Regions from separate parts of the Sinorhizobium sp. RAC02 genome, predicted to be linked through region 1. Evidence: riboswitches for the same ligand, from Rfam matches in the RefSeq annotation. Region 1 holds a riboswitch; each other region holds the start of a gene.
The links. A riboswitch is a leader RNA that binds a small molecule or an ion and turns the genes downstream of it on or off. The one in region 1 is predicted to bind cobalamin.
Positions count from the first base shown of each region.

Region 2: another riboswitch for cobalamin. It lies ahead of BSY16_RS03905 (CbtB domain-containing protein); the one in region 1 lies ahead of metE (5-methyltetrahydropteroyltriglutamate--homocysteine S-methyltransferase).
Region 3: another riboswitch for cobalamin. It lies ahead of BSY16_RS27565 (ABC transporter substrate-binding protein); the one in region 1 lies ahead of metE (5-methyltetrahydropteroyltriglutamate--homocysteine S-methyltransferase).
Region 4: another riboswitch for cobalamin. It lies ahead of nrdH (glutaredoxin-like protein NrdH); the one in region 1 lies ahead of metE (5-methyltetrahydropteroyltriglutamate--homocysteine S-methyltransferase).

Region 1 covers NZ_CP016452.1:298,007-303,662, forward strand. The annotation lists gene BSY16_RS22605 (UbiD family decarboxylase) at 1-822, shown strand, start outside; gene BSY16_RS22610 (UbiX family flavin prenyltransferase) at 825-1,397, shown strand; gene metE (5-methyltetrahydropteroyltriglutamate--homocysteine S-methyltransferase) at 1,452-3,767, opposite strand; cobalamin riboswitch at 3,869-4,072, opposite strand; gene BSY16_RS22620 (aromatic ring-hydroxylating oxygenase subunit alpha) at 4,124-5,368, opposite strand; gene BSY16_RS22625 (cystathionine gamma-synthase family protein) at 5,506-5,656, opposite strand, start outside.
Region 2 covers NZ_CP016450.1:830,873-836,528, forward strand. The annotation lists gene BSY16_RS03895 (cobyric acid synthase) at 1-1,453, shown strand, start outside; gene BSY16_RS03900 (peptidoglycan-binding domain-containing protein) at 1,600-3,660, shown strand; cobalamin riboswitch at 3,740-4,105, shown strand; gene BSY16_RS03905 (CbtB domain-containing protein) at 4,153-4,329, shown strand; gene BSY16_RS03910 (CbtA family protein) at 4,342-5,133, shown strand; gene cobU (bifunctional adenosylcobinamide kinase/adenosylcobinamide-phosphate guanylyltransferase) at 5,135-5,656, shown strand, end outside.
Region 3 covers NZ_CP016452.1:1,412,219-1,417,874, forward strand. The annotation lists gene BSY16_RS27545 (ABC transporter permease) at 1-3, opposite strand, end outside; gene BSY16_RS27550 (ABC transporter ATP-binding protein) at 5-1,087, opposite strand; gene BSY16_RS27555 (polyamine ABC transporter substrate-binding protein) at 1,344-2,321, shown strand; gene BSY16_RS27560 (MurR/RpiR family transcriptional regulator) at 2,372-3,226, shown strand; cobalamin riboswitch at 3,261-3,492, shown strand; gene BSY16_RS27565 (ABC transporter substrate-binding protein) at 3,712-4,719, shown strand; gene BSY16_RS27570 (FecCD family ABC transporter permease) at 4,719-5,656, shown strand, end outside.
Region 4 covers NZ_CP016452.1:990,859-996,514, forward strand. The annotation lists gene BSY16_RS25715 (SDR family oxidoreductase) at 1-404, shown strand, start outside; gene BSY16_RS25720 (hypothetical protein) at 420-614, shown strand; gene BSY16_RS25725 (TRAP transporter small permease) at 1,036-1,518, shown strand; partial or broken gene BSY16_RS25730 (TRAP transporter large permease) at 1,518-2,461, shown strand; partial or broken gene BSY16_RS25735 (TRAP transporter substrate-binding protein) at 2,492-3,486, shown strand; cobalamin riboswitch at 3,778-3,995, shown strand; gene nrdH (glutaredoxin-like protein NrdH) at 4,245-4,466, shown strand; gene nrdI (class Ib ribonucleoside-diphosphate reductase assembly flavoprotein NrdI) at 4,480-4,875, shown strand; gene nrdE (class 1b ribonucleoside-diphosphate reductase subunit alpha) at 4,872-5,656, shown strand, end outside.

The sequences.
Region 1 (5,656 bases):
GCCGATCCGGCAACGATCCTCTCTGCCGTGATGCCGTTACCGGACGGTTTGAGCGAACTGAGTTTTGCTGGCGTGCTGGGCGGGCGGCGGCAGGAAATTGCACTGGGCGTGAGCGTTCCCGTGCCGGTGCCTGCCAGTGCGGAAATCGTGCTCGAGGGCATGGTTTCGGCCACAGACGAGGCCGAAGAAGGCCCCTACGGTGACCATACCGGCTACTACAATGCCGTCGAACGCTTCCCGGTGATGACGCTTTCGGCGATCACCATGCGCAAAAACCCGCTCTATCTCTCCACCTATACCGGCCGGCCGCCGGACGAGCCGTCGCGGCTCGGCGAGGCCATGAACGAACTCTTCGTGCCGCTGGTGAAACGGCAATTCCAAGAAATCCATGACCTCTGGCTGCCGCCCGAAGCCTGCTCCTACCGCGCCATGGTCGTTTCGATGAACAAGCGGTATCCTGGCCAGGCGCGGAGGGTGATGATGGGCCTCTGGTCCATGCTGCCGCAGTTCAGCTATACCAAGCTGATCATCGCGGTGGACGACGATATCGACGTCAGACGCTGGGAAGACGTGATCTGGGCGCTCTCCACCCGCTTTGACGCCAGCCGCGACCTGATGTGTGTCGAAAACACCCCGATCGACTATCTCGATTTCGCCTCTCCAAAGTCTGGCCTCGGCGGCAAGCTCGGTCTCGACGCCACCACAAAGATCGGCACCGAGACGGACCGCGAATGGGGCCGGGTCCTGGCGATGGCGCCGGACGTTACCGCCCGTATCGACGGTCTCTGGGCCTCCCTCGGCCTTGAAGGCATCGCGCCATGACCATGAACATTGCGCGCGTCATCGTCGGCATCTCCGGCGCGTCCGGCGCCGCACTCGGCATGCGCATCGTCGAATTGCTCGCTACACTCCCGGATACTGAGACGCATCTTGTCGTCTCCGATGCCGCGCGACGCACACTCGACCTGGAATGCGACCCGACCGCGTTGGAACGACTTCAGTCCCTCGTCCATCGCCATCATCCGAACGACGACATCGGGACGTCGATTGCCAGCGGCTCGTTTCCGGTTCATGGCATGATCGTCGCGCCCTGTTCCATGCAGACGCTGTCTGTGATTGCGACAGGCCGCACGGACACGCTTCTGGCGCGCGCAGCAGACGTGCAGTTGAAGGAGCGCCGCCGGCTGGTGCTCATGACCCGCGAGACGCCGCTCCATCTGGGGCATCTGCGCAATATGTGTGCCGTCACCGAAATGGGTGCGATCGTCATGCCACCCGTACCGGCCTTCTATCATCTTCCGCAATCCGTCGCGGAGATCGTAGACCATCTCGCCACCCGCGCGATCGACCTGCTTGCGCTGTCTCGGCCGCCCCTCTCGAAGAGCTGGCACGCCTGACGGCATCGGTCGGGCATGGACGGGAAGCGCCGGAAAACCGGCGCTTCCCCTGTGTTACGCCACCGCGGGCGTGCTTGCAGCCGTCCGAAGCCGTCGAGCGGCCTCGACCATGTTGACGAGGGCAGGCCGCACCTCCTCCCACTTGCGCGTCTTCAGGCCACAATCCGGGTTGATCCAGATCTGGCCTTCGGCGAGGCGCTCGCGGGCAAGGCGAAGCAACGTTTCCATCTCGCCGACATCGGGCACACGCGGCGAGTGGATGTCATAAACACCGGGGCCGATCTCGTTCGGATAGCCGCGGCCGGTGAAGGCATCGAGCAGCTCCATCTTCGAGCGCGAAGTCTCGATCGAGATAACATCCGCATCCATGGCCGCGATCGCCGCCATGATGTCGTTGAACTCCGAATAGCACATATGGGTGTGGATCTGCGTTTCGTCGGCAACGCCGCTGGCGCAGATGCGGAAGCATTCCACAGCCCAGTCGAGATAGGCCTGCCAATCCGAATGGCGCAGCGGCAGGCCTTCGCGAAGGGCAGCCTCGTCGATCTGGATCATCGCGGCACCGGCCTCCTCGAGGTCGTGCACCTCGTCGCGAATGGCCAGCGCGATCTGCCGGCACACGGTTTCGCGCGGCAGGTCGTCGCGCACGAAGGACCAGTTGAGGATGGTGACCGGCCCGGTCAGCATGCCCTTCAGCGGCTTTTCGGTGCGGGACTGCGCATATTTCCACCAGCCGACGGTCATCGGGTTCGGGCGCGACACATCGCCGAAGATGATCGGCGGACGCACGTAACGCGACCCGTAGCTCTGCACCCAGGCGTGCCGGGTGAAGGCAAAACCGGAAAGCTGCTCGCCGAAATACTGCACCATGTCGTTGCGCTCGAATTCGCCGTGCACCAGCACGTCGAGGCCAACCTCCTCCTGCCAGCGGATGGCTGCGGCCGTCTCCTGCTCGAGGAAGGCCTTGTAGTCGACATAGCTCAGTTCGCCCTTGTCATGGCGTGCGCGCGCCTTGCGCACCTCGGCCGTCTGCGGGAAGGAGCCGATGGTGGTGGTGGGGAAAAGCGGCAGGCCGAAACGCCGGCGCTGGATCGCCTGGCGCCCGCCAAACGGCAGGTTGCGCGTCTGCGCCGTACCCTCCAGCGCCTTCAATCGGCCCTGGACGAGCGGGTCGTGCACGCGCACCGAGGTCAGGCGGGTAGCGACGGCACCGCCTTGCTCGACGGCACCGGCTTCGGCATGACGGCCGAGCAACGCGATTTCCTCGAGCTTCTGCGTGGCGAAGGCGAGCCAGGAACGAAGTTCGTCGTCGAGTGCCGTTTCAAGCGCGGTATCGATCGGCACATGCAGCAGCGAGCAGGACGGCGCGATCTCGATGTTGCCCACCCCGCGGCGTGCAATGACCGGCACGAGTCGCTGCGCCAGCGACGCCAGATCCGCCCGCCAGACATTTCGGCCATCGATGACACCGAGCGAGAGATGCAGCGTCCCCGGTGCCGTTTCGGCGATCGTTTCCAGCTCCTGCGGTGCGCGCACCAGATCGACATGCAGGCCGGCGACGGGAAGGCTGACCGCTGTGCCAAGGTTTTCGCCAAGACGCCCGAAGTAACCGGCAAGCAGGATGCGGAGACCGGGCGCGGCCTTCGACACGGCTGTGTAGGTTCGCTTCAGGCCATCGCGCTCCTTGTCGGAAAGGTCGAGCACTAGGCACGGCTCGTCGATTTGCACCCAGTCCACCCCCGCCTCGGCGAGTTCCGCAAGAATACGGCCATAGACCGGCAGAAGACGGTCGAGCAGGTCGAGGGCATTCGACCCATCCCGCGTCTTGCCGAGCTTCAGGAAAGTGACCGGGCCAAGAAGGACGGGACGGGTGTGGATACCGAGCGCCTTCGCCTCCAGGAAACTTTGCAGCGGCCGGTTCTGCGTCAGCGTGAAGGCTAGATCGGCGGAAAATTCCGGCACCATGTAGTGGTAGTTCGTGTCGAACCATTTCGTCATTTCGAGCGCCGGCACACCCTGCCCGTGATGGGCGTGGCCGCAGGCGGCATGCTCGCCGCCGGTCGCACCGCGCGCCATGGCGAAATAGATGTCGAGGTCGACCGGCCCACCGGTCCAACCATAGGCCGGCGGAATGGCACCCACCATGACGGCGGTATCGAGGACGTGGTCATAGAAGGAGAAATCGTTGGACGGGATCGCATCGATCCCCTTCTCCTGCTGGAGCTTCCAGTTTTCCGCCCTCAGCGTCTTTCCGACGTCGAGCAGCGACGCGCGGTCCGCCTTGCCGGACCAATAGGCTTCGAGCGCGAATTTCAGCTCGCGATGTCTTCCAATCCTGGGAAAACCGAGATTTGCAGTTCTGATGGTCATTTTCCTACCCCGTAGGTTATGGGCAGGGAGGAATGACGCATCGACGACGGCGGCGCACAGGTGGCCGGTCGCAAAAGCGGCACACCGGGACACCCCGCCCGTGGACGTTATCTATCGGGGCAGGTCTCCTGGCTTGCGGGTCAGCGCTTGCGTCCGTCTTCCCGAGGCGTCTTCCTCAGTGACATGGTGGACGAAACTCGCCGCTTACAGTTGCGGGGGCAGCCCCGGCATGGACGCGAAGGTCGCACCGGATTCCCTCTTAGCTTCGGGTCGGAACCCGAAGAACCTCGATGTTCGAATCATCGCCTGTCCGGAGCCATTCGTCAATGATATAAAGATATCTTTATATCTTTTTCTTATGCGCCCACGCCGTCCGGGCGGCTGATCTCGTCGAGATACCAGTCGATATAGCGAAGTTCGTTCTGTTCCATCGGCGCGATCGGCCCGGGCACGAAATAGTGCGACTGCACACCGCGCGCCGTGTGCTCGATGATCGTCTTGTCTTCCGCCGTCGTGACCTTCCACAGCCAGGTGAGCTTTTCGAGATCGTAGTCCCTGCCCTCCTCCGCCTTGCCGTCGACGAGCCAGATCAGTTCCATCTCGCACGTCTCCGCCGTCTTCGGGATGAAGCGGTAGATCATGCCGTGGTCGGGATAACAGACAAGGAAGGTCGTGCCGCCGAGATGGATGGAGGTGACGCCGCCATCGAAATCGGAAAAGCGGCCCATCAGCGGCGCAACGGCCTTGCCATCCTCGCTACCGCTCTGCACGCCGTCGTAGAGCGCATAGCGGAAGGCATGGATTGCCTCGCGGCCTTCGCGCGACGTCTGCCAGTGGTTGCCCGAGCCGACCTCGATGCCGAGTGCGCAGGTGCGCGCCTCCATCGCTTCGTTCAACGCCTCGATCATGTGCAGCGGCTGTTCAAGCGCATGGGTCTGCGAATACTCCGGATGTGCCGGGCCGCAATGGTAGCACTCGACATAGTTTTCGACGGCGAGTTTCCAGTTGGCATCGACCGGATAGGTTTCGCGATAGGCGACCTTTGCGCTCGACCAGCCATATTGCCCGCAGGTGGCGCGCAGCAGGTTTTCCACCTCGGAGAAATCGAGCGGTTCATCGGCAAAGCAGATGAAGATCAGGCCTTCGACGACGCGGACGTGGAGTTTTTTCAGCCCATGGTCCTCGCGCTTGAAATCCTTCGGCATCAGGCGTGCGGCGCGCAGGCTCCCGTCATTGCCGTAGGTCCAGGCATGATAGGGACAGACGAAGACGCGCGCATTGCCCTTCTGCTTGGTGCAGACTTCCGCCCCGCGATGGCGACAGACATTGAGAATGGCGTTGACCGATCCATCCGCCGCCCGGGTGACGATCACTTGTTCGGTGTCGATGCGGAAAACCTCGAAGTCGTTGGCGTTCGGGATCACGCTTTCATGGGCGATGCAATGCCAGTGGCGCCGGAAGACCCGCTCCATGTCGCGCCGGTAGATTTCCGGGTCATGGTAGAACGCGCGGGCTAGGCCATGGCCGGGCCGATGTGCGGCGACGAGACAGTCGATACGGTCGGCAGTCCTGTCGATTACGGCTTCGGCGGTATTGGCCATGTTGGGCGCCCCTAAATATCAGTGGCCAACAGAGTATTTAGGGGCGATGCCTTTCCGCAAGATCACGAAAGGCGCACGATTAATCGATGGTGTCGATTACGATTCCCTGCGCCTTCCGAACTGAAGGGACGGCGCGCCTAGGCGCCGTCGAGCGCCAGGGCCAAATCAGCAACCAGATCATCGGGATGCTCGATGCCGATCGACAGACGCACCGTCGATTCGAGCACGCCAATGCGCTGGCGAACCTCCACGGGAATTCCTGAATGCGTCATCGTGGCGGGGTGGGAC
Region 2 (5,656 bases), on a different replicon from region 1:
GATCATGCTCCAGGGCACCGGCTCTGATGTCGGAAAAACGGTATTGGTGGCAGGGCTCTGCCGCATCGCTGCAAATCGCGGCTTGAAGGTGCGTCCCTTCAAGCCGCAGAACATGTCGAACAACGCCGCCGTTTCGGCCGATGGCGGCGAGATCGGCCGGGCGCAGTGGCTGCAATCGCTCGCTGCCCGCGTGCCGTCCTCCGTGCACATGAACCCGGTGCTGCTGAAGCCGCAATCCGACGTCGGCAGCCAGATCATCGTGCAGGGCAAGGTGTTCGGCCAGGCGAAGGGGCGGGACTACCAGGCACTGAAACCGAAGCTGATGGGCGCCGTGCTGGAAAGTTTCGAGACGATCTCGGCGGGTGCCGATCTCGTCGTCGTCGAGGGCGCGGGCTCGCCGGCGGAAATCAATCTCCGGGCAGGGGACATCGCCAATATGGGTTTTGCGACGCGCGCCGGCGTGCCCGTCGTGCTCGTTGGCGACATCGACCGCGGCGGCGTGATTGCCTCGCTCGTCGGCACCCATGCCATCCTGCCGGATGAAGACCGGCGCATGGTCACCGGCTACCTCATCAACAAGTTTCGCGGCGACGTCACGTTGTTCGACAGCGGGATTACGGAGATTGGCCGCTTTACCGGCTGGCCGTGCTTCGGCGTCGTTCCCTGGCTGAAACAGGCAGCACGCCTGCCGGCGGAAGATTCCGTCGTGCTGGAGCGGCTTGCCAAGGGGGGCGAGGGCGCGCTGAAAGTGGCGGTGCCGGTCCTGTCGCGCATTGCAAATTTCGATGATCTCGATCCGCTCAAGGCCGAGCCGCAGGTGGATCTTGTCTTCGTGCGCCCCGGGGAGCGCATTCCGACCGATGCCGGGCTTGTTATCCTGCCTGGCTCGAAATCCACCATCGCGGACCTGCGCGATTTCCGAGCAGCGGGCTGGGACAGGGATCTCGCCCTGCATATGCGCCGCGGTGGCCGCGTCATCGGCATTTGCGGCGGCTACCAGATGCTGGGCCAACGGGTTACGGACCCGCTCGGTATCGAGGGGAGCGAGGGGGAGGTCGAAGGCCTTGGCCTGCTCGCGGTCGAAACGGAGATGGCGCCGGAGAAGACCGTGCGCAACAGCACGGCGCATTCACTGCAATATGACGTGCCGCTGGAAGGCTATGAAATCCATCTCGGCAAGACCACGGGGCCGGATACGCTGCATCCCTCGGTCCGTATCGACGGGCGCGCCGATGGGGCCGTTTCGGCCGATGGGCGGGTGATGGGCACCTACCTGCACGGCCTCCTCTCCAGCGACGCCTACCGGGCCGGACTGCTTGCCGATTTCGGCATCGAAGGCGGCGGATTCGATTATCGAAAGAGCGTCGACGAGGCGCTGGATGGTGTGGCGGCGGAGCTGGAGGCGGTTCTCGACCCCGTTTGGCTCGATGGCCTTTTGGGCGCCGCTGATTAAACTGGCCTTCTGAAACGTACAGCCATCGGGTTCTTCGCCACCGGCCTGCCGCACCAAAGTTGCGCCAGAATTCGGTGCGAGGAGTGACGGAAATCCGCCCGGTCATCGGGCTTTAAGCCTTCGCGCGCTCCGAAAGGGTGAGAAATATGGGTTCTGGACCTCTCGCACGATCCGTTCTGGTGAGATGCGGCCTTGCAAGCCTCGTCGGGCTGTCGCTTTGCGGCCTGCCGGTCGCCGCCTTCGCCCAGACGACGGGCAAGGAAGCGACGAGTGCGGGAAAGCGCTGGGAGGAGGAGTTCGCCCTCTGGCAGAAGGTTTCCGCCGGCAGCGACGTCACACAGTACGAAGGTTATCTGAAGACCTATCCGAACGGCACCTTCGCCTCGATGGCGCGCCTGCGCATCGCTGAATTGCAGGCCAGCACCAAGGCCAAGCCGACGACCGGAAGCTCTGAGCAGGCTGGTGCAAAGGCCAAGGCGGACGAGGCCGCCGCCGCCGAACAAGCGAAGGCCGAGGAAGCCGAGCGTGCGGCCGCCGAAGCCAAAAGGGCCGAGGAAGACGCCCAGAAAGCCGCAGAAGCGGAAAAGGCCAAGGCCGATGCGGAGGCAGCCCGGTTGAAGGCGGAAGCCGATGCAAAGCAGGCCGAAGAGGAAGCCCGCAAGGTTGCAGAAGCGGAAAAGGCAAAAGCCGATGCGGAAGCCGCCCGCTTGAAGGCTGAAGCCGAGGCAAAACAAGCTGCAGAGGAAGCCCGCAAGGTCGCGGAGGCGGAAAAGGCAAAGGCCGAAGCGGAAGCGGCACGCCTGAAGGCGGAAGCCGAGGCGAAGCAGGCTGAAGAGGAAGCGCGCAAGGTTGCCGAGGCGGAAAAGGCCGAGGCGGAAGCCGCGCGCCTGCAGGCGGAGGCTGAGGCAAAGAAGGCGGAAGAAGAAGCGGCTGCCCGTCAGCTTGCCGAAGAAAAGGCGGCTGAAGAAAAGGCGGCTGCGGAGGAGAAGGCACGGGCGGAGGCTGCCGCCGCCGAAAAGGCGCGCGTCGAGGAAGCCGCTCGCCTGAAGGCGGAAGCCGATGAGAGGGAAGCCGCCGCCCGCAAGCTCGCCGATGAAAAGTCAGCCGAGGCCGAGCGCCTGAAGGCAGAGGCGGAGGCTGCGGCGGACAAGGCCAAGACGGAAGAGGCTGCCCGGGTGAAGGCCGAGGCTGAGCGCGCGAAGGCCGAAGAGGCTGCCGCTGCGGAAAAGGCGCGTGCCGAGGAAGAGGCCGCCGCCCGTCGCGACGCCGATGTCAAGCGCGTCGAGGTTGAGAAGGCGGCCGCTGCCGAAAAGGCTCGGATCGAGGAAGAGGCCGCCGCTGCCCGCAAGCTTGCGGAAGAGAAAGCTGCCGAAGTGGAGAAACTGAAGGCCGAAGCCGCCAAGGCTGCGGCGGACGCCGAGGCGAAGGCCACGGAAGCGGCCCGCCTTGCCGACGAGGCGGAAAAACGCGCCGAAGAGGCGGCGACTGCAAAGAAGCAAGCTGAAGCCGATAACGCGGCAGCCGCGGCCCGCAAAAATGAAGCGCAGGGTGCCGAGACGAAGGACCGGGGCCTTGCCGTGGAACAGGCCGATGCGGCGAAGCGCGAAGAGGAAACCTTCCGCAAAGCCGTGCTCGACGGTTCGGCAGATGCTTTCCGCGACTATCTCAGGGCTTATCCGAATGGCCGATTCCTCGCGGATGCTCGCGAACGGCTCTCGACGCTTGCCGATGCCGCGCGCCAGCAAACACAGGAAACCAAGCCGAAGCAGGAGACGGCGACCACGGAAACCGAGCGCAAGGTCGTCGAGGAACCGGTCATTGACCCACGCGAAGCCTATATGCAGCGCTCGACCCGTGTGCAGGCGCAGCGCTGGCTGAGCGTTCTGGGCTTCAACACCTATGGCGCGGATGGCGTGTTCGGACCGCGTACCCGCTCGGCGATCGCGTCATGGCAGGGCTCGTCCGGTTATCGCGCTGACGGCTACCTGTCGCGTGCGCAGTTCCGTGAACTCCGGCAGGCCGCGCAGTATGCTCAGGCTCGCCAGAATCGCCAGCGTCAATATCAGCAGCGCCAGTACCAGCAACGCCAGTACCAGCAGGACTATGACGTGCTGGAAGGCCCCGTTGACGGCTACTACGAGCGCTACAACGGTGACGACGGCTACTACAATGGCGGCGGTGGCATGGTGATCATCCCCGGCTATTGAGATTGCGACGACCGGACGGCGGTTTCAGCACAGGTGATGCCGCTGCCGGTCGATTGACTTCACGGGACGGGAAGCATAATCATCCGCAGTATTGGATGGTTCCCGGATCCGGAAACGGATCGGGGAGTAAATGGGAATGTGACGCGGCGGACCCAATTAGGGCGCTGCAATCACGGCCGACCCCGCGACTGTAGAGTGGCGAGGAACGTTCATCCGGTGGGGAGGATTTGTGTGGGTCATGGGGCATGGTGCTCCGGGCTGCACAGAGAAAACCAGCCGGAAAAGCCACTGGGTGGCATTGCGATAAGCCAAGGCTCGGACGCCTCTTTCTCTACGAATCGTCCACCTTTCGCGATGCTGATACCCGGGAAGGTGAGAGCGGTCCGCAGGCGTGAAAACGCCGGACGCCACGAGCCAGGAGACCTGCCAGCCGATGAGGGCATATCGCTCGACCTGGGGAGGGGCTTCCCCAACGCCTGCACGGAGGTTGTCATGGCTGTTTCCGCTACGTCTACTGTTACCCTTTCCGCAAACGATCGCCTTGTCGCCGGCGCGCTTGCGCTGCTGCTCGGTGCCTTCCTCGTTTTCAGCGCCGGCCTGGCAAATTCGGCCGTGCTGCACGATACGGCGCACGACACCCGTCACTCCTACGGCTTTCCCTGCCACTAAGGAGTTTTTGACATGATCGTTCGTTATCTCCTGGCCGCCCTGGTGGCCGGGCTGTTCTCTGGCGTGCTGATGACAGCCGCCCAGGAGGCACGAGTCGTGCCGCTCATTCTTCACGCAGAAGAATTCGAGGGCGGCGGCGAAGAAACCGCACCGGCAACTGATGGCACGACGCCCACCACGGGTGGCGCCGCCACGACGCAGGAGCATTCCTCGCTCGGCGCCGTGATTCTGGACGTCGCGTCTTACCTGTCGCCGGTTTCCGTCGCCTATGCCCATGAGGGCGAGGAGCACGAGGAAGGTGGCATCATGTTCGGCATGAGCCGTTTCTCCGGCACGCTTTTGGCCAACCTTGTCACCGGCACCGGCTTTGCGCTTCTGCTGGCGGGTTTCAGCCTGGTTTCCGGACACCCGATCACCGTCGCGAACGGTGCGCTCTGGGGTGCCTCCGGCTGGCTTGCCGTGCATATGCTGCCAGCCATCGGCCTGCCGCCGGAACTTCCGGGTTTCCCGGCTGCTGATCTTACCCAGCGCCAGATCTGGTGGGTTGCGACCGTCCTGCTCTCGGCCGGGGGACTGTACCTCCTGTTCCTGAAGCAGGGTATCGTGGCCAAGGTCGCCGGCATCGTGTTGATTGCGGCGCCGCAGGTTTACGGCGCGCCGCAGCCGAGCGACATTTCCAGCAACGTTCCGGCCGTTCTCGGTGCGGAGTTCGCGGTTGCGGCACTTGCCACGACGCTGTTCTTCTGGATCGTGCTCGGTCTCGCGTTGGGCTTTGCCAACGAGAAAGTCGCCAAGGCTGCCTGATATGACGCAAAAATCGCCCGGGGCCGTCCTGGTTCTGGGCGGTGCGCGTTCCGGAAAATCCGCTTTTGCCGAAAGGCTGGTCGCAGAGACCGGCCTTTCGCGTCATTATATCGCCACCGGCCGTGCCTGGGATGACGAGATGCGGGAGCGCATCGCCAGACACCGGGAAGACCGCGGCAAGGGGTGGGAAACCTATGAAGAGCCGCTTGCACTCGCCGAACGCATAAAAGATGTGGCGCGTGAGGACCGGGCAGTGCTCATCGATTGCCTGACGCTCTGGGTCACCAACCTGATGCTGGAGGAACGGGACATCGCCACCGAATTTACCGGCCTCATCGAGGTCATCGCGACGGCGCCGGGTCAACTGGTCTTCGTGTCGAACGAGGTCGGTCTCGGCATCGTGCCGGAAAACCGCATGGCGCGCGACTTCCGCGACCATGCCGGGCGGCTGCACCAGCAGGTCGCCGCCCTCGTGCCAAATGTTTATTTCGTTGCGGCCGGACTGCCGCTGAAAATGAAGGGT
Region 3 (5,656 bases), 1.1 Mb from region 1:
CATGTCAGGCCGCCTCCGCCGGAATGAGATGCACCGCTGCCGGATCATAGGCGAGACGCGCGCGGCGCGACTGTTCGATTTCACCCACAAGGTTACGGCGGGTCGCCGGAATTTCCGCGATGACGCGTCGGCCCGTGGCGGTGCGGCCGAACAGCTCGAAGGTGGAGCCGACGAAGACGATCTGTTCGAGATCGACGTCTAGGCTCGGCGAGGCATCGCCCGACTGGGCGATAAAGAACTGTTCCGGGCGGATGAGCGCGGTTGCGGTGCCCATTGTCTCCGCCTTGGCATGCGTGATGGAAAGACCGTCCGCCGTTAGCAGCTGTCTGCCGATCGCTTCGCCCTCGAAGAGGTTGCTGGCCCCGACGAAGGTGGCAACAAAGCTGTTCTTCGGCTGGTCGTAGATGGCGCGTGGCGTGTCGAGCTGCTGGATACGGCCGCCGGACAGCACGGCCACACGGTCCGACATGGTCAGCGCCTCCTGCTGGTCATGCGTGACGAAGATGAAGGAGATGCCGAGTTCGTGCTGAAGCGTCTTCAACTCGATCTGCATGGCCTGCCGCAGGTTCTTGTCCAGCGCGGATAGCGGCTCGTCGAGCAGCAGCAGTTTCGGGCGGGCAATGATGGCGCGGGCGAGCGCCACGCGCTGCTGCTGGCCGCCGGAAAGCTGGCGCGGCTTGCGGCCCTCCATGCCCTCGAGGCCGACCATGCGCAGGGCGTCGGCGACGCGTTTGGTACGTTCTGCCTTCGCCACACCGGCCACTTCCAGCGCATAGGCGGTGTTTTCGCCGACCGTCATGTGCGGGAACAGCGCGTAGTTCTGGAAGACCGTATTGACCGGCCGACGATACGGCGGCCGGTCGGTGATGTCTTCGCCGTCGATCAGGATACGGCCGGCATCAAGCTCGACGAAGCCGCTGATCGCCTGGAGCAGCGTGGTCTTACCGCAGCCGGATGGTCCGAGCAGCGTCAGGAATTCGTTGCGCGCGACATCGAGGTCGATCGCGTCCAGCGCCGTGACGGTCTGGCCTTCGGGCGTGGCAAAGGCCTTCGCCGCCTTCTCCAGGCGGACTATGGAATCTCGCATCGTCGTTCCCCATTATGTTATAAAAATAACGCTTGTGCGATTTGGATATCTGGATACCATTTACGCATCCAAGTCAACGGCCGACAGAAGCCGGGACGGGAACAGACGGCGCAAAGGAAAGCGCCGGGGCCTCGACGGGCCAAACCATCAGAGGAGACTATCGATGACAAAATTTGATCGTGCCGGCGCATCCGGTGTTCGCGCATTGGCGCGCAATACCGCCTTCTCGCTTGCCGCCCTCGTGGCAAGTGCGGGCATGGCAGGTGCCGCCGAACTCAACGTCTACAACTGGGGCGAATACATCAATCCGGAGGTTCTGAAGAAGTTCGAGGAGGAGACCCAGATCAAGGTCAACCTCTCGACCTATTCCTCCAACGAGGAAATGCTGGCGAAAATCCAGGGCGGCGCCACGGGCTATGACGTCGTCTTCCCGTCCGTGCACATGCAAGACATCATGGCCAAGCTCGACCTGCTCGAGAAGACCGACATCAACACCTATGAAGGCTTCAAGAACATCGATCCCGCCTTCCTGCGCGCGAAAAGCGACCCGAAGGGCGAATATTGCCTGCCCTATGCCTGGGGCTCGGTCGGCATCTTCTACAACCGCACGATCCTCGGCAAGGACATCACCGGCTGGAAGGATTTGATCGAGACGGTCAAGGCCAAGGGACTGAAGTTCACGCTGCTCGACGACATGCGCGAAGTGCTCGCGGTCGGCCTCATGCTGAACGGCCACAAGATCAACTCCACCGACCCGGCCGAATTGCAGCAGGCGGCGGACACGATCATCGCCATGAAACCGGACGTCGCGGCCTTTACCTATGACACGCGGCCGATGGTGCAGTCTGGCGACGTGGCGGCCGGCCATTTCTTCGTCGGTGCCATGGTCGATGTCTTCGGTAACGAGAAGGACCTCGGCTACGTGATCCCGGAAGAGGGCGCGACCATGTACCAGGAGGATGCCTGCGTGCTGAAGAGCGCGCCGAACAAGGAAAATGCCATCAAATTCCTGCAGTTCTATACGCGTCCGGAGATCGTTGCGCTGAATGTCTCGCAACAGACCAACGGCACGGCCAACGTTCCGGCGCGGCAATTGACCCCGGAAAAGATCAAGAATAGCAAGGAGATCAATCCGCCAGCGGAAACGATGGCGCGTCTCCAGATCTTCGAGGATCTCGGTCCCGCGCTGCGCCAGCTGGACCGGGTCTGGACGAAGGTGAAGACCGCGCAGTGACAGCGCTGGCCCGCCTGTCTCCGGATGGGCGGGCTTCGAGGAGGGGCGACGTGTCGAAACGCATTGTGAAGCTCGTACAGTCCGATGACCTCCGGCGGTCCAAGTCCGACAAGCTGATCGCCAACTATATCGAGCGCAATATCGCCGATCTGCCTTTCGAGACGGCGCGTTCCATCGCCCAGCGCCTCGAACTTTCGCCGATGACCGTCGGCCGCTATCTGCGCCGCATGGGTTTTGATGGCCTTGATGAGTTGAAGGGCGAACTGCGGCATGGCAGTTCCAACCCGGCCTGGCAGGTCAAGGGCCAGGTCGACCGGCTGGAACAGGACCGCAAGGAGGGCAAGCTGCTCGCCGGCCTCATCCAGCAGCAGATCGACAATCTTGGGCAGATCTACGAAATCACCACCGCGCCGGAATGGCAGCAGACGATCGACGCGCTCATCGGTGCCAGCGAGGTCTATGTCGCGGCCTACCAGAATGTGCGCGGCATCGCCCAGTATTTTGCCAGCCAGCTTTCTTATACCCGCTCGCGCGTCCAGTTCGTCGATGGCGTCAACGGCACCTATGCCGAAGTGCTCGACGGTTCCGTCGAGGGGCGGCTGCTCTTCCTGCACGACGTGCGTCGCTTCGCCGCCAAGGCGCGGCCGCTGGCGCTGGAAGCGCGGCGCGCCGGCGTCAAGGTCGTGCTGCTCACCGATGAATTCTGCCCCTGGGGGCCGGAGGTCTCCGATATCTGCCTCGTCGTACCCGGCTCGCACGGGCCGCTGTGGGATGGTGCCGCCACCATGACGGCCGTCATGGACCTCATGCTCAGCAACATCATCGTCGTGATGGGCGAGGCGGTGAGTGAACGCGTCGATACGCTGACCCGCCTGCAGGATGTCTTCGGGGATTTCGAGACCTGACGGCTATCGCGCCTTGACGCTGCCGAGTGGCGCGGACTAAGGATGGGCCGACGGTTCCCTGACGGATGACTCCCAGGGGATTAATAGGGAACACGGTGCGGACGACCCAACAGGGACCCATTCCGTGGCTGCCCCCGCAACTGTAGGCGGATTGCCGCCTGTCCTCGGACGCGTTTATGCGTCATGCCACTGCGGTTTTCCGCGGGAAGGCAGACAGGCAGCAGATATCCGTGAGCCAGGAGACCTGCCGTCATAGCAACAATCCAAGTCACGGGCGGGGATGCCCGGAACGGAGACGCCATGACGATTTTCGCTGCCACCCCTGGCAGATATCTACTCGTTTTCTCCCGACCGCAATCGATCCGCTCCTGTTGGTGCGTCGGCTAGGCTTCTGCCTGCCGTCGTGTCCCTCCGCGCCTTTTGCGCAGTCCTTCATCCGGGAGAAACCCATGACCATCTTTGCCGCGGCCTCACGTGCCGCCCCTCTGCTTTCGTTCGTTGCCGGCACGGCAGCTTTTGTTCTCTCCTCGGGTGCGGTCCACGCCGCCGAAACCCAGTATCCGCTGACGTTCGAGAATTGCGGCCGCCCGGTCACCTTCGAGAAGGCGCCGGAGCGTGCGGTCTCGCTCGGCCAGAGCTCGACCGAAATCCTCTACCTGCTCGGCGTCGGCGACCGCATGGTCGGCACCGCGGTCTGGATCGGCCCGGTTCTGACCGGTTACGAGGAGGCCAATGCCAAGGTCGAGCGCCTTGCCGACAATGATCCGAGCTTCGAGAGCGTCGTCGCCAAGAAGCCGGACCTCGTGACGGCGCAGTTCCAGTGGCATGTCGGCCCGGAAGGCATCGTCGCGACGCCGGAACAGTTCGAGGAATTGAAGATCCCCGTCTACACCTCGCCGGCCGATTGCATCGGCAAGGACAATACCGGCGGCGGCGACGGTGTGCGCAAGACGGTCTTCACCATGGACCTTATCTACAAGGAAATCAGCGAACTGTCGCAGATTTTCAATGTACAGGATCAGGGTGAGAAGGTGATCGCCGAGCTCAAGGCCCGCGAGGCCGCGGCCCGCAAGAAGATCGCCTCTGCCGATGGCAAGCTGTCCGCCGTCTTCTGGTTCTCCAGCGCCGAACTCGACATCGACCCCTATGTCGCCGGCCGCAACGGCGCGCCGGGCTACATCCTGTCTGCGCTTGGCATCAAGAACGTTATCGAGAGCGACGAGGAATGGCCGACGGTTGGCTGGGAAACCGTTGCCAAGGCCGATCCGACCATCATCGTCGCCGGCAAGATGGAACGCCGCCGCTTCCCGGCCGATGACGTTGCCGTCAAGCACAAGTTCTTGAAGGAAGATCCGGTCGCCAGCCTGATGCCGGCGGTCAAGAACGGCTATGTGGTCGACATGGACGCCCAGGCGATGAACCCGACGATCCGCACCATCGAGGGCATCGAAGTGCTCGCCGACGCGGTCGAAAAGGCTGGCCTCGCCAAGTGATGGCAGATCGCCCCCTCTTGCTCCGGACGGGCGCCGCTTTCGCGGCGCTCGTGCTCCTGCTTGCCGCACTCGGTGTGGGCGCGGCGGTTGGCGAGACGGCAATCCCGCTCGATGTCGTGGGGAAGACCGTGGCGAACCGTCTTTGGCAGGCGGGTTATGCGCTGGAGCCGATCGACGAGGGCATCATCTGGAACTACCGACTGAGCCGCGCCGTGGTCGCCGCCTGCTGCGGCTCGGCATTGGCGCTTTCCGGCGTGATCCTGCAATCGCTGCTGCGCAATGCGCTTGCCGATCCTTATATTCTCGGCATTTCGGCTGGTGCCTCGACCGGCGCCGTCGCCGTCGCGATCCTCGGCATCGGTGCCGGCATGCTGACGCTGCCGATCGGCGCTTTCATCGGCGCGCTTGTCGCCTTCGCTCTGGTCAGCGTTCTGGCCGTGCGCGCCGGGCGCGGCACCAGCGCGATCATTCTGGCAGGCGTCGCTGGCTCACAGCTCTTCAACGCGCTCACCTCCTTCATCGTCACCAAAGCGGCCAATGCCGAGCAGGCGCGCGGCATCATGTTCTGGCTGCTTGGCAATCTTTCCGGCGTGCGCTGGCCGGATGTCTGGCTGGCGCTGCCGGTCGCGCTTGCCGGCCTGCTCGTCTGCCTGTGGCATGCCCGCGCGCTGGACGCCTTCACCTTCGGAACCGAATCGGCCGCCTCCCTCGGCATTCCGGTGCGCCGTGTTTACGTCGTGCTGATTGCCATTTCCGCGTTGATGACGGCCGTCATGGTCTCGATCGTCGGCTCGATCGGCTTCGTCGGTCTCGTCATTCCCCATGCCGCCCGCATGGTCGTCGGCGTGCGCCACGGCTTGCTGCTGCCGGCCTCGGCGCTGATCGGCGCCATTTTCATGATCGCCGCCGACGTGCTGTCGCGCGTCATCATCCCCGG
Region 4 (5,656 bases), 690 kb from region 1:
TCGTCCTGCCGGGCATGGTTTCGCGCAAGCGCGGCCACCTCATCTATATAGGCTCCAGCGGCGGCCAGGCGGCATTTCCGGGCATGGGGGCTTACGGCCCCTCGAAGGCCGGCCTCAGCCTCTTTTGCGATAACCTGCGCTGCGACCTGCTCGGAACCTCGGTCCGCGTCAGCGAGATCGTGCCCGGCCGCGTGCAGACGGCGCTGTACCGCACCTCGATCCCGGACAATCAGGCGAGCGCCGTACTCTATGACGGCTACCGTCCGATCCAGCCGGAAAACATCGCGCAGATCATCAACGACGTGATTGCGCTGCCCGTCTATGTCGATGTCGCCCGCGTCGAGGTTTTCCCGACCGACCAGGCGACCGGCGGCGGATCCATGGTAAGATTTCCGGCAAGCTGAAGTCCTGGAGGCGCCGTGTCCGGCAACGACGACAAGAAAACGCGGGAAGAAAAGCCGGATCTCATCAGGCACTATCGCCCGGTCGCCATCCGCTCGGTTCTCGCCGCCCATGCGATGATCCCGAGAAGGCAAGAACCCCTGCCGCCCGATCCGCCGGCAGACACGGGCTTCGCCCTACCGGCAGGCTTTCACGCGATTCCAGACGATTGAAATTTTGCCGACGCGGACACTCGATCATACTCTGTGCCCTATATGCATGTTCACAGCCGGCTCCAGTGGCGCGCGCCGCCAGGCGGCGTGAGTTGAATTTGGTGGCGTGGCGCGTGGCCCTGATCCACGCACATCTGTCATTGTTTTCCTGGAAAGCGAGGCAAGGGGTTGGGGGCGGGCGATGATCTATTCGGCCACGTCCTGCTAAGGGTATCGGAAAATAGTTGACACCTTCTCATCTTGTATACTTCAGGAATATATAAAGTATGCAAGATGAGAAGGTGTACGATGCCATTGACAGCGGAGCGACGAAACTATCCGTTCTGAACGGAGAAAATCATAGGCGTGTCCCAGGTGCTCCTGCGTGGGTAGAAATTTCTGGCCGGGATTTTCATAACGGTGCTGCTGGCGCTGATCCCCGGTGAACGTCGTCACTCGTTTCGCCAAGGTGCCGACCTACTGGATCGATCAGGCTTCGATTTTCTCGTTGATCTGGTTCGGCTTCATCGGGGCATCGGTCATGACGCGGCTGCGGATCCATTTCGCCGTCACGCTCCTGTCGGATCAGTTGTCGCCCAAATGGGTCGTGCGGTTGCGCGCGCTCGCCACCGGAACATCGCTGACCTTTGCGATCGGTTTTGCGGTGGTGTGCTGGTTGTGGTTGGATCCGCTCGGCATCGCTTCCCACGGTTTTGATGCCCAGGCTTTTGCCTCGGAAACCTTCAACTTCCTCTATACCGAGCGGACCCAGACGCTGGAATGGCCGAGCTGGATCGTCAACCTGATCCTGCCGATCTTCGCTCTCACTCCCACCGTCCACAACGCTGCCAACTTGCTTGAAGACCTCGGGATCGCGCGCAAGCGCGAGCAGGCCCCGCTAACGACTGCCGAAGGAGCCGCTTGATGTTTACCTTCGGCGCATTCGTTGCCCTCATGTTGATTGGCCTGCCAATCTCCATCCTGTTGTGTCTCACGGCGGCGGCGTATATCTCGCAGAGCGATAACACGGTTCTGTTCGTCTCCTTTCCCACCCAGATGTTCATGGGGCTGGACAGTTATGGATTGATCGCCATCCCGCTGTTCATTCTCATCGGCGAGATCATGAATGGCGGCGGCATCACGCGGCGCATCATCGACATGGCCATGGCTTTCGTCGGCGCGCTCAAGGGCGGTCTTGTCTATGTGAATCTGCTCGCCCACAGGTTCGTGGCCTCCATTCTCGGTTCCGCGGCAGCACAGGTTGCGCTGATGTCGCAGATGATCGTCCCGGAAATGGAGAAGAAGGGCTAAGATAAGACCTTCGCTGCCGGCCTCACTGCCTATGCCGGCATGCTTGGGCCGGTCATTCCGCCGTCCATCATGTTCGTTGTCTACAGCGTCATTGGCAAGTTCCCGTTGGAACCATGCTGGCCGCCGGCATCATTCCGGGTGTCATTCTAACCATAGCCTTCTGCGTGGTGATCGCGCTCATGGGCTATGTCTACAACTATCCGCGCGGCACCAGCCTGCGATGCGCGAGCGTGTGCCCATTACACTAAAGGCCGTGTCGACTCATCGGCACGGTGATTGACGGCGCGCCTGGCTTGATCATGACCATTCCAATCCTGCTTCCAATCGCGACGGAAGTCTACGGCATCGGCCCGGTGCATTTCGGCGTCGTCGCCGTGCTCAACTTGGTCCTCGGCTTTTTGTCCCCGCCGGTCGGACTGAACTTCTTCATCGCTGCCGCCGTGACGGGCGCGAAACCTGGAAAGATGTTCATTGTAACGCTACCGTTCTTCCTGATCTGCTGCGTCATCCTGGTGCTGCTTTCGATCTTCCCGGCACTCTCGACCTACTTCTCCTAACTCGCTAACTCATAAAAGAGGGAACCCACCATGGACATTACACGTCGTGCTTTGATGAAAAGCGTCTCGCCTGGAGCAGCAATGACTGTCTCCGCACCGTCGATCCTGCGTGCGCAGACCGCCAAGATCTACCGTCTCGGCATTACAGCGCCGCCCGGCCACCCGTGGAACGTCGCAGCTGAAACTGTCGGCAAGCGCCTTTCGGAAGAAACCAATGGTCGCCTTTCGATTCAGGCCTTCCTGTCGAATCAGCTGGGCAACGAAGGCGCGATGCTGCAGCAGATGCAATCCCGCGCGCTGGATCTCGGCTGGATCATGACCGCGGAACTCGGTTCGCGTATTCCTCAGATCGCTGCCATCAATGCGCCGTGGCTCGTCAAAAGCACGGAAAAAGTCGCTACGCTCGTTCGCCATCCCGCGGCCCTCAAGCTGCTCGACGTACTGCCTACCCAGAGCGGTACGATCGGCCTTGGTTACGGCATCGCCACCCTACGCGTCGTCTTCACGGGCAAGGAAACCGCAGGCATCGAAGATATCAAGGGTATGAAGCTGCGCATCAACACAACGCTGGCGTACCGTGATTTCTACCAGCTGCTCGGCGCAGCGCCGACACCAATGCCGACACCGCAGGTGTTCGACGCCATGTCCAACGGGCAGGTGGATGGACTTGAAGCCGATCTGGATCTCTCCTGGAATCAGCGCTACGACAAGGTCGCCAAGACAATGCTGCGTATGAACGCCATCTTCATGCCCTGTGTCGCCTTGGCGTCCGGTCGCGTATAGAAGGGCGTTCCTGAAGCGGATCGTGAACTCATCACCCGCCTCACCCGTGAAGAGCTCGACAAGCAGATCGACGCTACCGTCGCAAAGGAAGCCCCCCTCCTGCAGAATTTCAAGGATGCCGGCATCAAGATCGTCGACGTAGACCTGCAGAACACCGCCGAAATTATCGCGGCCTATCACGAGATCTCGCTGCCGAAGGCACCGGTTCTGAAAAACTGCGGGAAGTCGGCGCAAGTCTCTGACGGAAGCGGCTCACCTGTTTGCGGCTTTCCTGCCAAGGGAAGGCCGTATCGGCACAGTCCACCATGTAGGCACGATTATTTTCAGATCACGTGACAACATTCTGAGAGGCTGGCTTCTTTCCCTCTGATAGGAGCGGGGGTGTTGTTGTCTGCGAAAGACCTAAGAACTCGCAACACGATTGTGGACGAATCTTGATCGAAAGACCCGATGGCGGCGTCGGCCAGTTCTAGTGCGGGCACCGAAACGGTTGATAAGTCGTCATAGCTGTTGACGCATTTTTTACCTCGTCTACTATATCTTGTGTTCGAGGTTCCTTCGATTCGAAAAAATCGAAGGCTAAGACGGGAATCCGGGGCGGCCATGATGGCCGCGTCAAACCGGAGCTGCCCCCGCAACTGTAAGCGGCGAGCATTCGTTCGATGAAGCCACTGAGGCGCAAATGCCTTGGGAAGGTGAACGGATGCCGCGACCCGCAAGCCAGGAGACCTGCCTCGTACATGAATGTCCACGGGCGGGGTGTCCGGAAGGCGAGCGTTGGGTTGCGGAATGATGTCGCGCCCCGTCTCCCCGTATGTCCCGCATAATCACTTCGGGGTGAAGTTATGTCGATCCAGTTTCCAGTGCATCCACGCGAGTAAGCGGCGTTTCGTGTCCGGCCGTCTCAGGCGGCCATCTGCCTATCTCCAGTTTTTCGAACGGCCATCGGCGGATGGCTGAACGATTTGTCACGCCCAATTGTCCAATTACGAGGAAGACCATGTCCATCACCGTCTACAGCAAGCCTGCCTGCGTCCAGTGCACCGCGACCACCCGCGCGCTCGACCGCCAGGGCATCGATTACAGCGTCGTCGACGTCTCCGAGGATGCCGATGCCTTCGCGCTCGTGCAGGGGCTCGGCTACCGGCAGGTCCCTGTCGTCATCGCCGGCGAGCAGCATTGGGCCGGCTTTCGTCCGGATATGATCAGCGCGCTGGCTTGAAGCGAGCCAGGCGATGGGCGGGCTCGTCTATTTTTCCACCCGGTCGGAAAACACCCGTCGGTTCGTGGAAAAGCTCGGCCTTCCAGCCTCCCGCATTCCTCTCCGCGCCGACGAGACGCTGAAGGCGAAGGCGGCCTTCGTGCTCGTCGTGCCGACCTACTGCGGTGAGGACGGGAAAGGCGCCGTTCCCAAGCAGGTGATCCGCTTCCTCAACGATGCGGAAAACCGCGCAAACCTTCGCGGCGTGATTGCCGCGGGCAACAGCAATTTCGGCGCGACCTTCGGGATCGCCGGCGATGTCATCTCCGCCAAATGCGGGGTGCCGTACCTCTATCGCTTCGAGCTTCTGGGCACGGATGAGGATGTCGCCAACGTCAAAGATGGATTGGAACGATTTTGGACACGATGACGCTCGACAAGCCGATCAAGGCCCCGGAGATTACGGCGCTGGACTACCACGCGCTGAACGCCATGCTGAACCTCTACGACGAGGGTGGAAAAATCCAGCTCGACAAGGACCGGCTGGCCGCCAAGCAGTATTTCCTCCAGCACGTCAACCAGAACACCGTGTTCTTCCATAACCTCAGGGAAAAACTCGATTATCTGGTGACGGAGGGCTACTACGAGCAGGAGGTTCTGGACCAGTATGCCTTCAATTTCGTGCGTGACCTGTTCGACCACGCCTATGACAAGAAGTTCCGTTTCCCGACCTTCCTCGGCGCCTTCAAATATTACACGTCCTATACGCTGAAGACTTTCGACGGGAAGCGCTACCTGGAGCGCTATGAGGACCGCGTCTGCATGGTGGCGCTGGCGCTGGCGCGCGGCAACGAACAGCTTGCCCGCGACCTCGTCGATGAGATCATTTCCGGCCGCTTCCAGCCGGCGACGCCGACCTTCCTCAATGCCGGCAAGAAGCAGCGAGGAGAACTCGTTTCGTGTTTTCTGCTGCGCATCGAAGACAACATGGAGAGCATCGGCCGCTCGATCAATTCGGCCTTGCAGCTCTCCAAGCGCGGCGGCGGCGTGGCGCTTTCGCTGACGAACCTTCGCGAAATGGGTGCGCCGATCAAGCAGATCGAGAACCAGTCCTCCGGCGTCATTCCGGTGATGAAGCTATTGGAAGATTCCTTCTCCTACGCCAACCAGCTCGGTGCGCGGCAGGGCGCGGGTGCGGTCTATCTCAACGC